DNA from 2 places in the Aliivibrio sp. S10_S31 genome. Region 2 is predicted to be linked to the other one. Evidence: predicted binding sites of a transcription regulator. Region 2 holds the regulator's gene; the other holds the start of a gene.
The links. The regulator MetJ, encoded in region 2, represses methionine synthesis genes. The targets are predictions, from matches to a motif close to TTAGACNTNTANANGTCTAA.

Region 1: a site for MetJ is predicted at 2,880-2,899, ahead of metE (5-methyltetrahydropteroyltriglutamate--homocysteine S-methyltransferase). Genes of this name have one in related genera too.

What each region holds. Positions count from the first base shown of each region.
Region 1 covers NZ_JAAUWR010000004.1:84,988-91,990, forward strand. Annotated here, with positions in the region: gene HC728_RS04720 (Mal regulon transcriptional regulator MalI) at 1-78, shown strand, start outside; gene HC728_RS04725 (YqaE/Pmp3 family membrane protein) at 199-357, shown strand; gene metE (5-methyltetrahydropteroyltriglutamate--homocysteine S-methyltransferase) at 421-2,745, opposite strand; gene HC728_RS04735 (LysR substrate-binding domain-containing protein) at 2,966-3,877, shown strand; gene HC728_RS04740 (DUF4250 domain-containing protein) at 3,864-4,058, opposite strand; gene HC728_RS04745 (hypothetical protein) at 4,126-4,833, opposite strand; gene dcuC (anaerobic C4-dicarboxylate transporter DcuC) at 5,164-6,531, shown strand; gene HC728_RS04755 (YgiQ family radical SAM protein) at 6,902-7,003, shown strand, end outside.
Region 2 covers NZ_JAAUWR010000003.1:175,840-182,842, reverse strand. Annotated here, with positions in the region: gene HC728_RS03800 (bifunctional aspartate kinase/homoserine dehydrogenase II) at 1-1,662, opposite strand, end outside; gene HC728_RS03795 (O-succinylhomoserine (thiol)-lyase) at 1,662-2,828, opposite strand; gene metJ (met regulon transcriptional regulator MetJ) at 3,175-3,495, shown strand; gene HC728_RS03785 (alpha-amylase family glycosyl hydrolase) at 3,615-5,636, shown strand; gene HC728_RS03780 (carbohydrate porin) at 6,047-7,003, shown strand, end outside.

The sequences.
Region 1 (7,003 bases), on a different contig from region 2:
AATCAAATCAATGATAAAGACAGCGTACCTCAAAGCTTAATTTTAAGCCCTGAGTTAATTGCTCGTAATTCTGCATAAATAAAAAAGTATAGCTTGGGTTATTAATGGGAATAATATTAATAACCAAACAAATACATTGATATTAATGTAATAACAAACTAACGTGAAATCTCAACTTCATTTTATTAAGGATAATATATGAACAAACTGTTTTTAATTATTTTATGTGTATTACTGCCACCACTTGGTGTTTTCTTTGCCAAAGGTGTCGGAAAAGATCTTCTTATTAATATCATATTGACGCTTTTATTCTGGATTCCTGGAATGATCCACGCACTGTGGGTCACAACTCGATAGCACAAAATAAAAAGCGAAGCCTATGATTGGCTTCGCTCTTACTTAAAAATATATTATTGCAAATTAAGCCGCGTTTGATTGCCATTTCTTACGCAATATTTTTGCCGCATTCACCATGTTTTCAAGCGCCGCTTCTGTCTCTTTCCAGTTTCGGGTTTTCAGACCACAATCAGGATTAACCCACAAACGCTCTACTGGTATTTTTGCTGCCGCGGTTTCAATGAGGTCAACAATCCACTCTTGGCTTGGAATATTGGGCGAGTGAATATCATACACACCCGGTCCAATTTCATTTGGATAGTTGAAGTCTTCAAACGCTTTCAATAACTCCATATTTGAACGAGAGGTTTCAATCGTAATCACATCCGCATCTAACGCCGCTACTGATTCAATAATTTCATTGAACTCGCTATAACACATGTGAGTATGAATTTGTGTTTCTGATTTAGCACTGGCCGCTGAAATCTTAAAGGCTTCAACTGCCCAATCTAAATACGCTTTTTGATCGCTTTTCTTAATTGGCAACCCTTCACGAATCGCAGGTTCATCAATTTGAATAATATTAATGCCCGCTTGCTGAAGATCAGAAACCTCATCTCGTAATACCAAAGCTAACTGCTGTGCGATTTCTTTACGTGTAATGTCTTCACGAGGGAACGTCCAACCAAGAATAGTTACCGGGCCAGTTAACATTCCTTTCATTTGTTTGGTCGTTAACGATTGAGCGTATTGCGTCCAACTCACTGTAATAGGTGCTTCACGCTCAATATCAGCCACCACGATTGCTGGTTTTACACAACGAGAACCATAACTTTGCACCCAGCCAAATCGTGTTGCTTGAAATCCATTTAGATTCTCAGCGAAATATTCAACCATGTCATTACGCTCAGCCTCACCATGTACCAGCACATCCAGATCCAAACGCTCCTGACGCTCTACTGCATCAGCAATATGCCCTTTCATTGCGGTAACATAATCTTGTTCATTCAACTTACCCGTTCGATATGCACTACGTTGCTGACGAATATCTGAGGTTTGTGGAAAAGAGCCAATCGTGGTGGTTGGTAATAATGGTAAGCCCAGCTTTTCAGCTTGATGCTGTGCTCGAACAGAATATGCTTCTGCACGCTCGGCTAACGCTGGCGTAATAGCAGCTAAACGTTGCTGTACTGCTGGCTTATTAATGTGCTCCGCACTCTCACGCTCACGCAGTGGTTGACTGTATTGATGACAAGCTAAAATCGCATTTTGATTGCCATCTAGCGCATCTGCTAACAGCGTCACTTCTCTTAATTTTTGCTTAGCAAACGCAAACCATTGCAGTGTTTCTTTTGATAGTTCCGTCTCTTGATCTAAATCGACGGGGCTATGCAATAATGAACATGAACTTGCAATCCATAACTTCTCACCCAACGCATCTTTTACTGGCTGCAGTTTTTCATGCAAACGTTCTAAATCAGCACGCCATACATTACGGCCATTAACGGCACCGACGGATAATACCCACTCTTTTGGCAGCGCACTCACAATCGCATCTAACTGGTCAGGAGCCGCAGAAACATCAATATGTAAACCATTTACTGCAAGTTTTGTGATTTTATCTAAATGATGCTCTACGCCGTCAAAATAGGTGGTTAAAAGTAATTTCACATCACTTTGAATCACTTGATAAGCTAATTTAAAAGAGTCCGCCCATGCTTTTGGTAATTCTAATGCGAGAATTGGCTCATCAATTTGAACCCATTCAACCCCTAACGCACTAAGTTTAGAAAAAATAGCTTGATAAGCGGTCAATAGACGAGGCAATAATGATAAACGATCAAATCCTTGTTCAACCTCTTCATCATTCACTTCTTTCCCTAACCAAAGGTAACTAAGTGGGCCTAATAAAACAGGCTTAACGTTATGTCCTTGCTTTTGTGCCTCTGCAATCTCATCAAAAAGTTGTGACCAACTCACATTGAATTTATCGTTTTTAGAAAATTCCGGCACGATGTAGTGATAATTGGTATTAAACCACTTGGTCATATCCGATGCGGCTTCACCACAGCCACAGCTGTTTTGAGATTGACCACGCCCTACTTTAAATAACGTATCTAAATCAGGGAAACCGTTGCTATGACGGGCTGGCACATGCCCTAAGAGTAAACTTGTGGTTAATACATGATCGTACCAAGCAAAATCACCCGCAGTCACAAAATCCAGCCCTGAAGCGGATTGATCTTTCCAGTGACGTTGGCGTAATTCACTGCCTACGGCCAATAGTTCTTTCTGCTCTATCTCGCCACGCCAATATTTTTCCTGAGCAAACTTTAATTCTCGCTGAGCACCAACTCGTGGATAACCTAAAATATGAGTTACGGTTTTTGTCTTCAATTCTGTTGTCATTTGTCTAATTCCTTTAGCCGTTTAGATGGCTAAACAATGACGTTTTTTTTCTAACTGTACAATTTCTAATCTTTCACTTTGATTATGAATTATATTCAACTAAACAAATTTCTATTTAAATCGATTAACTTTATTTAGCCGTCTAGATGTTTACTTTGTAGCCTTTTCACTTTACTGTGAAGATAATTGAACTTACTCAAACGGAACTTGAGGAACAGTAATGATTGAATTAAAACATCTAAAAACCTTAACCACATTGCGTGATACAGGATCGTTAACCGCAACAGCAAACGCTCTTCATCTCACTCAATCAGCGTTATCACATCAGCTTAAAGATTTTGAAACTCGTTTAGGCAGCAGCGTATTTTTACGAAAAACACGTCCAGTAAAGTTCACCTCTGAAGGCGAGATCCTATTAAAACTCGCCGATGATCTTTTACCTAAGTTAGCAAAAGCGGAATATGAAATTGCCAGTTTGAAAGAAGATCTCCATGGACGATTACATATGGCGATTGAATGCCACTCTTGTTTTCAATGGCTAATGCCAGCAATTAAAGAATATCAAATCAGTTGGCCTGAAGTGGAATTGGATTTTTCATCGGGTTTTGGCTTTGAACCACTACCTGCATTAGTTAATGGCGATTTAGATTTGGTGATCACTTCTGATATTCAACCACGCAGTGAAGTGCATTATGAACCATTATTTGATTTTGAGATGCGTTTAGTCATGGCAACCAATCACCCGCTCGCCAATAAAGACAGTATTGAACCAAAAGATTTATTAGATCAAACCATGTTGACTTATCCAGTGCAAAAGCAGCGATTAGATGTCGTTAAGCATTTCTTATCACCCAATCATGTAGAACCTGCAAAATGGAAACAAGCCGAAAACACATTGATGTTAGTACAAATGGTATCAGCAGGTTTAGGAGTAGCAGCTCTACCAAATTGGGCTATCAGTGAGTTTTCACGACAAGGACTAATCGAGAGTAAACCGTTAGGGAAAGGATTGTGGCGAAGATTGTTCGCTGCCGTTAGAGACAGCGAACATGATAAAAAATATTTACAAGCATTTTTCTCTACTGCGAAACAGCAGAGCCAGAGTCATTTAGTTGGGATTAAAATGACTTAAATTGATTTGTTAATGGGTCATACTGGTAACCCAAACTACTGAGCTTGTCTTGAACTCCTTGTGTATCAAGCTCATACATGCTGGATAATTCTTCTAGACTGTGGCATTCCAAGCGCAATTTTTCATTTATGATGCCGAGTAGAATTCCACTTTCTAGGCCATGTGCGTTGCTTAAATCCAATCTATACCCTCCATGTTGCTTAAGAGACAAACTTAGATTAGACCAATTTTCGAACAGAATGTTTGCTCTATCTCACAAAAAACAACTGAAACTGATAATAACCAGAAATAGCCATAATAATGTTCGCTATTAGCAAAAATTGCCACTTGATCGCCTGTTGTTTAAATAAGTGATAAGTCCAAAAACCAATACTTAATAGCATCAAACCTAAAGCAATCGCTAACTTCACTGCCATACGATCTAGAAAGATCTCATGAACACTTAATGTTTGGCAAAGTAAAATCACAGCCATAATGATACCGCCAACGATACCACTAATTGGTAAAATCTTATGGAAGGCTTGTAGACGAGTACGAGCAAGAGTTAAAAGCAGGTGAGCAAATAGAGCACCAAAAATAAATGGACCGATTAACGCATAAAATAATTGAGTAAAGGACCCAGAACCAAGTGCTAAATTAACAAAACTTGCAGCGGCAAAACCATTGGCTAATGCCAAAACAATCAGTGGCCCTTTATCTCGTGTTTTACCCGTTTTTACACTTAAATAAAAACCAGTAATTGCGATTGCAGGAATAAAATTCATTGCAAATATCGGCGCGTAAGTCATACCAAAACCAGCAATCGCACACCAACCTAAAATCAGTGCAGGCAACCACTTATGTACGCGACCACGTTGACCTGGGCAAATATCTCCTTTATGCAAAATGATGGTCAAAATAATTTGAGCACCAAGCAAAGCAGGAATAAGGATATATTGCATAGTTTGAAATAACATAATGAAGTTCTATTTACGGAATTTGAATCAAGCTAGTATAAACGCTATTTTCCCTTCGTCTAGTCACGGTTAAAAAACAACCTATTCTTATTAAGATCTCAAAAATACCTTGCTTAATTTCAAGTTTTTATCCTTTTGTTACAATAAAAATAACAATTATTCATCGCACTATTAACAGAATTGTTTTTTGTTTGTTTTAGATCATATAGATGCAAAGTATCAGATGTGCCACAGATAAAACTTAGGTAAATTTGTGTGATGAAATGTGTAAGAAGATGTTTGTAAATTACACAATTTTTGAATATTTGAAACTTAATAGAGGGAAATTCCATGTTGGAGTTATTAATTGGTTTAGTGATCACCATATTTGTTGGTTACTTTATCGTAAAAGGATATAAAGCTGCAGGCGTATTACTGACAGCGGGTTTAGCACTGCTAATTATTGCAGGTCTTTTAGGTCATTCAGTTCTTCCTGCAAAAGTAACGGCTACAGGTAGCCTATTAACAGATGCGCTTGAGTATGTGAAATACATGCTTCAATACCGTGGCGGCGGCTTAGGTATGCAAATCATGCTTCTTTGTGGTTTTGCCTCTTACATGACTCACATCGGTGCAAATAATGTCGTTGTTAAGCAATTTTCAAAACCATTAGCATTCATTAAATCACCTTACATTCTATTAGTTGCTGCTTACATCGTAGCGTGTCTAATGTCTCTTGCTGTAAGTTCTGCTACAGGCCTTGGTGTTCTATTAATGGCAACCCTATTCCCGATGATGACGGCAATGGGTATCTCACGCCCTGCAGCGGTTGCAGTGTGTGCATCACCAGCAGCAATCATCCTTTCACCTACATCAGGTGATGTAATTGTTGCAGCAGAGAAATCAGGTTTACCTCTTCATGTTTTCGCAGTTGAAACCGTACTTCCTGTATCAATTTGTGCAATCATCGTGATGGCAGCAGCCGCATTCTTCTGGAATAAATACCTTGATAAGAAAGAAAACACACCAATGGAGAAAGTCGATATTTCTGCAATGGAAGTGAACGCACCATCTTACTATGCGATTCTTCCTTTCTTACCAATCGTAGGTGTTTTCTTGTTTAACGGCGAGACAATCCCAGGTCTATCTTTAGATATTTACACTATCGTTGTTGGTTCTATCTTTATTGGTGCGTTAGTTAACTTTACGACCAATAAACTGAACGGTAAAAAAACATTAGAAGATTTAGAATCTTGTTATGAAGGTATGGCTGATGCATTTAAAGGCGTAGTTATGCTATTAGTTGCTGCGGGTGTATTTGCTCAAGGTCTAATGTCTGTTGGCGCAATTGATAACCTACTTCACTTAGCTGATAAAGCCGGTGCGGGTGGTATGGCTCTAATGCTTCTACTAACTGGTTTAACCGTTGCTGCTGCTATCGCAACAGGTTCTGGTAATGCACCTTTCTACGCATTCGTAGAGCTTGCTCCTCAGCTTGCAGGTAAAATGGGTCTTAGCCCTGCATTCCTTATCATTCCAATGCTTCAAGCATCTAACCTTGGTCGTACTATTTCACCAGTATCTGGCGTTATCGTTGCGACATCTGGTATGGCAAAAATCAGCCCATTTGAAGTGGTAAAACGTACATCTGTTCCGGTTATCTGTGGTTTAATCACAGTAATTATCGGTACTATGGTTCTTGTTCCAATGTACGCGTAATGCGTTAAATAGATAACTTATTGAAACGCCAGTAATTCAACGTTACTGGCGTTTTTTTTATCTTTAAGAATAAATAGGCTGGTAGGCATTTTCCTTACAAACAATTTACCTAATGCTCACGCAAATCTTATAAATTAACGATACATTTAGCTTATCAATATTTATAACCATACGGACACATACTAATGATTAAAGATACGGCTATCATTTTCGCACTTTCCTTTTTAGCCATTTCTATCACCTATTTATGTCGTTTATATATGTAGTTCAACGACCACTAAAACTCCCTTACTCATAATGAGGGCTTTCTTTTCTGGTTAATCCCACCTCAAATCGGTATAATTCGGCCTCCAAATTCTGAGGTGAACTAATGCACAACGTAACTCCAATTAATCAATACCCGAAATTCTGGGCAGAATGCTATGGAACGGCTCCGTTTCTACCGACCTCTCGTAAAGAGATGGAGCAATTA
Region 2 (7,003 bases):
TGAATATCGATTAGCAAGATCAGCACTTGCCGTTACATCTAAAACAACAACATCATCATAACCTTGAACGGCACCGACTTTTTCAATCCAATCAAAATCCGTATAGTTTGTTGCTTCATCATCAAACTTAGCAACCACCTCAGTACTGTTTAACCCATCAAAATCAAGCCAACAACGTTCTCTATCGACAACACCAATGAGTGAAAACTGCATTCCATGACGCTTTTCAAGTTGACGTTTTTGTTGAGTAAATAGTGATAACCATTGAGAACCAATATTTCCATGTCCACACAGGATCAATCCCACTCGTTTTTGCGCTTGGAATAAGCTGTTATGAATGGCATTAATGATCGATGAGGTATCAACTTTACGTAAAATAGCGACAAGACTTAAGCCCGATTCTGATGCGTACACAAATTCAAGAGGGGAATTTTTCAGTTGATGATAAAAACCATGACTATGAATGGCATTCGCGGTAACACCCGCCCCAACAGCAGCAACCATTGAATAGCCTTCTTTTAGCTTAATTTCAGCATGTACCGCTGAGTTTTGTAGCACTTCTAACGCTTCATTCACGACTTCAGAAGTATAAGCGAGCAATAATGTAAACTGATCAGCTTGAGGCTCTAAGGCTAATGGCTGCAGTTGAGAACGAGTAAGTAAAGAAAGAACCTCTTGTTGAGCGCGTTCAAAATCTTGTCCACGACCAAAGCCAAGCTGGATCAAATAGACATCTTCTAATGACGTGACAATTTTTGCACCTCGTCCAGAAGCCAATACACGCTCAATTCGGGTTGAACCAGATTCAGGCTGATAACTGCAACGTAAACTCAAATCTAATGCACTTTGAGCTACAGGTTGTAATGTTCTACTGTGCAATACCGGCGCGGCTAAACGAGCTAACTCACTCGCTTCATCCAATCTTAATAATGGCAGTAAACACGCATCTTCAACTTTTCTAGGATCAGCACTAAACACACCAGCAACATCACTCCAGATAGTAACGCACGACGCCTCACCAAGGGCACCAATCATGGTTGCCGAATAATCAGAACCATTTCGACCAAGAAGTACGGTTTCTCCTTTTTGATTGCGAGCCATAAAACCAGTAATCACAATTCGTCCATGTGGATGCTGAGCTACCTGCTCTTTAAACAAAGGCCAAGACTGCACACGATCCACTTCAGGTTGCGCTGCTCGCTCTGCCCTTAGAAAGGTTCGAGAATCAAGAGGAGCTGCTTGTAAATCAATTTGATTTAAATACGCAGAAAGTAATCTTGAAGACCATACTTCACCATGACCTAATACATCAGCTTGCTGCACCTCTGTTAACGGTGCATGTAATTGCCCTATCGCAATCAATTCTTGATGTAAAACAGCCAATAAAGGTTCAGCATTCTCAGCAGACAGTAATTCAGTTATCAATTCCTGTTGGTATGTCCGCAAAGACTCTAATGTGTTATGAGCTAAACGCCCATCTTTAGAAAGGTTATCTATCCACTCTAAAATACGGTTTGTTGTATTACCTGCTGCAGAAACAACAATCAAATCATGTTCATTTGAATATTCTTTTAAGATGGTGGCAACTCGGCGGTAGCACTCAGGGTCAGCTAAGCTGCTACCACCAAATTTGTGTAATTGACGAGAACAAGGTTTTGTCATTATTTCACCTCTGCGGCAATCGTAAATGCTTGTTGAAGATCAGCGATAAGATCTCGGCTATCTTCTAATCCAACAGATAATCTCAATAATGTTGGAGCTAATCCGGCTTCTTCTTGAGCTTCATCAGACATCGCTCTATGTGTCATGGTTCCTGGATGCGCAATCAAACTTTCAACACCACCTAAAGACTCGGCTAAAGAGAAGTATTTCAATTCTTTAACGAATACTTTCAATTGCTCAAGTGAACCATTTAGTTCAAAACTGAGCATAGCACCAAAGCCTGCTTGTTGACGCTTTGCAATTTCATGACCGGGATGATCAGGTAAACTTGGGTGGTAAATCGTACCTACTAATGACTGTTCTTGAAGACATTTGAGAACTTCCATTGCATTTTCTTCATGCACACGCATACGTGCACCCAATGTTCGAATACCACGCAGTGTTAAGTAGCTATCAAATGCAGTACCAGTAGCTCCAATACAGTTCCCCCACCATGCAAGCTCATCCGCATGATCTTTTGTTTTAGCGATAAGTACACCGCCAACAACATCAGAATGTCCGTTAATATATTTAGTCGTAGAGTGAATAACAAAATCCGCCCCTAAAGAGAGAGGCTGCTGTAGTACAGGAGAAAGGAAAGTGTTGTCTACTGCGACTAACGCACCAACTTGAGCCGCTTTTTGGCAAATTTCAGCAATATCCACCACACGTACTAATGGATTTGAAGGGGTTTCAAGTAAGATTAATTTTGGCTTTTTAGCAATTGCAGCATCTAAAGCTTCAGTATTAGATTGGTCTACAAATAAAGTTTGAAAATCTCCTTTATTTGCACGGGTATTAAACAATCGATAAGTTCCTCCATAACAATCATGGGGAGCAACAATTAAATCGTCAGGACCAAGCAGTGCCGATACCATTAAATTAAGAGCGGATGTTCCACAGTTAGTTACTACTGCACCTGCACCACCTTCTAAATCTGAAAGAGTGGTTTCTAATTGAGTTCGAGTTGGATTTCCAGAACGAGCATAATCATACTTAGGCACATCCCCAAATTCTGGGAAACTATAGTTAGTTGATAAGTAGATAGGTGGCACAACAGCGTTATGTTGTGAGTCTGTTTCAATGCCGGTACGAACAGCAATAGTTGCAGGTTTTCTTTCGCTCATAATTTCCCTTCCAAACTGCGGTGCAGTAATGTAATACCAACGATATAAACTATCTAAACAGGCTTACAAGGGAATGTCTTTATCTTCATGTCTTAAATTTCATAATTACATAAAATTAATTACCGAAATTTATTTCTAATAATAGATAATTTTCCTTCGCAATTTCCCGCTCATATAATTAATATGACTGATATACGCTAATCCATAAGTATATAGTCTACTTTACCACCACAAAATGAGACGTCAACACTTCTAGACGTCTATATGTCTTTACTTTTAGCGGTAAATATCGCTAAAATCGCCTATTCTACTTATATACATCAATAATTCTGAACGAAGGTGAACAATGGCTGATTGGAATGGTGACTATTTAAGTCCTTATGCCGAACATGGTAAAAAAAGCGAACAAGTAAAAAAAATTACTGTTTCTATTCCAACAAAGGTACTTCAAATCCTTACTGACGAGCGTACTCGTCGCCAAGTAAGCAACCTACGTCATGCGACAAACAGTGAATTATTGTGTGAAGCATTCCTCCACGCATACACTGGCCAGCCTTTACCAACAGATGAAGATCTACGTAAAGATCGTCCAGATGATATTCCAGCTGAAGCAAAAGCATTAATGACGGCAATGGGGATCGAATTCGAAGCGTTTGACGAAGAGTAAATACGTTTTATTCCTCCTCCTTTTGTCTCCTCCTTCTTTTAATAAAATTAGGAGGATTACATTCCCTCTTGGCTAATAAATAATCACAGTGCCCTACTTATAAATATAAAGGACTTACTGTGAAAAAACAGATCGCAAAAACAACAATAGCCCTCGCTATTACCTCACTTTTGAGCGCATGTAGCTCAACATCTAATAATGACCTCTCTTCCTTAGCTTATCAGTGTGATCCGCAAATGACGGCACAAAGCGATAACTTACGAATTTACCAAATCATGGTCGAAAGCTTTGTCGATGGTGATAACACAATCGGACATGGCACTGGCTATGGCCCAAGTCATCATAATGGTGACTTACAAGGAATTATTGATTCATTAGATTACATTCAATCGCTTGGTATGAATGCCATTTGGATGACTCCTGTCTTTGAATCTGCCCCTCTAGATAATCAAGACCATTGGGCTGATAAACTCGATGCTACCGGATATTTTGCTACTGACTTTTTTAAAATAGATCCACGCTTTGGCACATTAGAAAAAGCCAAAGAACTGGTTGAAGAGGCTCACAAGCGTGGTATTTACGTATTATTTGATGGCGTATTTGGCCACCATAAAAAAGGACTGATTAAGCCATCGCCAACAGGGTTACTTCCAGCAGGAGAGCACAATCCTGTTAACTACCCTGAAAGCGAAGCTTTTTATAAAGAAGTCGCAACCTACTGGATTAAAGAATTAAAAATCGACGGCTGGCGATTAGACCAAGCCTACCAAGTGCCAACACAATCTTGGACGAACATTCGTAAAGCCGTTGACGCCGCATCAAAAGAAACCTTTTATACCAATAATAAAGGTGAACAAGTAAATCCACTCGGCTATATGGTTGCCGAGATCTGGAATAACGAAAACTACATAACTGAAACAGGTTATGGCAGCGAAAAAAATCCTGCTCTTTGCTCAGCTTTTGACTTTCCTCTGCGTTTTCGCATTGCTGAAACCTTTGCAGTTAATGAAAGTGGCGTAGGACATAAAGGAGGGGATTGGCTTAATCAAGGTATGCAAATGCACGAGCTTTACCCTCCTCATGCTGTACCGAATTTAATGCTAGGAAATCACGATGTTGTTCGCTTTGGTGACTTACTTCAACGTGGTGATATTGCTAATCCAAATGACAAAAACTATTGGACTCGACACAAAGCAGCCCTCTCTTTTCAAGCCGCTTATACAGGCCCAATAACCCTATACTATGGTGATGAAATTGGTGATCAAGTTGACGGTTTTTCCAAAAAAGAGAATAAAGATACCTGTGCCATTAAAGGGCTTTGTGATGATCACATAGCTCGATCATCTGCCAAAATTGATGGTCTTACCGCCAAGTTGACTCCAGAGCAAACGGATTTAAAAAATTACGTTACCGCATTAATGCAATTACGTATTAAGCACCCTGCTTTATCTAAAGGTAAAAGAGTTAATTTAGTAGCAAATAAAGAAGTCTATATCGATCATAAACAATCTGAAAATGATGCAATTGTTTATATGGTAAGTACTCAAGAGGCAGATCAAACGCTCTCCTTAGATGCAGAACAGCTTGGGTCAAAAGGTAACTTAATTGATCTCATCACCGAGCAGATTTTTACTCCAATGAATGGAATATACACCATCCCATTATCCAACTTTGAAAGTCGATTTTTAACAATAGAAGAGCCAAATAGTACAGGACCTATCACAGAGCAAAAAGAAATAGCGCTATATGGCAGTGGTTTTATGGCGCAATGCGATAACCCTACTATCACAGACACCAACGCCCCTTTACAAGATACCTTATATTTAATTGGCGATTTCTCTGACTCTCGTTGGAGCCATAAAGAAACCAGAGCGTATCAATATAAAGGAAACAACATTTATCAAGTGGTCATCAATGAAAAACGAGGCCCTTATAAAATGCAATATGCAACAAAAGACTGGGGCGCTCAATACACAGCCGAAGGACTATCACCCAAATTGGGACAATCAAATAAACTCATTACTGGTGGCTATGGCCAAGATACCGCCATCTATCTTCCTGAAGATGGTAACTACGTTTGGAGCTTAGAGTTCACTTCCCAAGGAGAGCCAAAATCAATGATGGTTTCTAAGTGTAAATAACCCCTCCTTTACCTTAAATTAATGAATAAAATATGAACTATTTCTAGCCAACAATGTCTATTGTTGGTTAGATCACATTTCTGATTATTTCTTAATTTCCCTCTTTTACGATTTTCTTCATTATTTCTAATTTCAAAATATCTTTCGACGTGAGCCTTATCTCATAAATATTTTCAATCACTCCTACTAAGTGTGATTATTATCAAAAGAAGACCTGCCATTCATTTTTCTCATCCTTAGTACTACGCCCTATCATCCTTAAAAAGAGGAGGAGGGCAAAATACCTATTTATTTTTAATCTGTGTCTCGTTCGATAACGACAGATGTTTACTTCACTTCCCTACACTGCCATGAGTTAAGTAAACGTTTTCAAATCAAAATATCCTGAAAAAAGGAAATAGGATTTTAAGATGAAAATGAATAAATACACATTGCTTGCCGCAGCTGTTTCTACAGCACTATTTTCTGGCGCTACACTTGCAGAAACCGATGTTGCACTGGATGTCATCGCAGGTGATGAAGCTGCACCAAAAGTTGAAAAAGTAAATGGAACTGATGTTATTTCAGATGGTTGGGAAGTTCACGGTTACGCGTCAATGAACTTCCGTATGGTTGATGGCGAAACAGTAGATACTGAATTTGGTAAGCCAGACTATAAAACAGCAGGTACTCACGGAAAAAGTACTAACCAAGTTGAATTCGTAATCAAAAAACATACTGAACATGCTAATGGTGTTTGGTCTGACTTTGTCGTTCGTTCTGAATACGGTAATGGTAACTCTTACGCTTACTCATCTCCTGGTAGCCAAAAAGCCAACACAACGGCACAATTTGAAATCAAAGAAACTTATGTTGAAATTGGTGGTTTATCTTACCTAGGTGAAGATACGTCTATCTGGGGTGGTCAACGTTACCTAAACCGTTCTGCAAGTGCACTATCGGGTGAATTCTGGAAACAATCATCAGGTGTTGGTGCAGGTATTCAAACTAAACTTGGTGGCAACACAGCAGGTTTTGCAATTGTTGCTGCAGATACAGACGGTGATATCAATAATGGTCCCGGTGCTGATGGTCGACAAACACTAACCTCACACGATTTATACTACTACGGTGTTGATGTTGGCTTTGGTAGCTTAGATTTTGATTTCAAATACATCACTCAAGCTAATGTTCAAGATGATGACGGTTTTGGCGCATCTATCACATTAAACTCTAGTTACTACGGCCTAGATGGTTGGTCACAAACAGCGATTGCTTACGGTAAAGGCGCAGCGCAAAACCGTGGTGTGAACTTTGGTAGCTGGTCAGGTGGCGATGACAATGCTGAATCTATCTTCTTCACTTCAGGCGGTGTGGTAAACATTTCT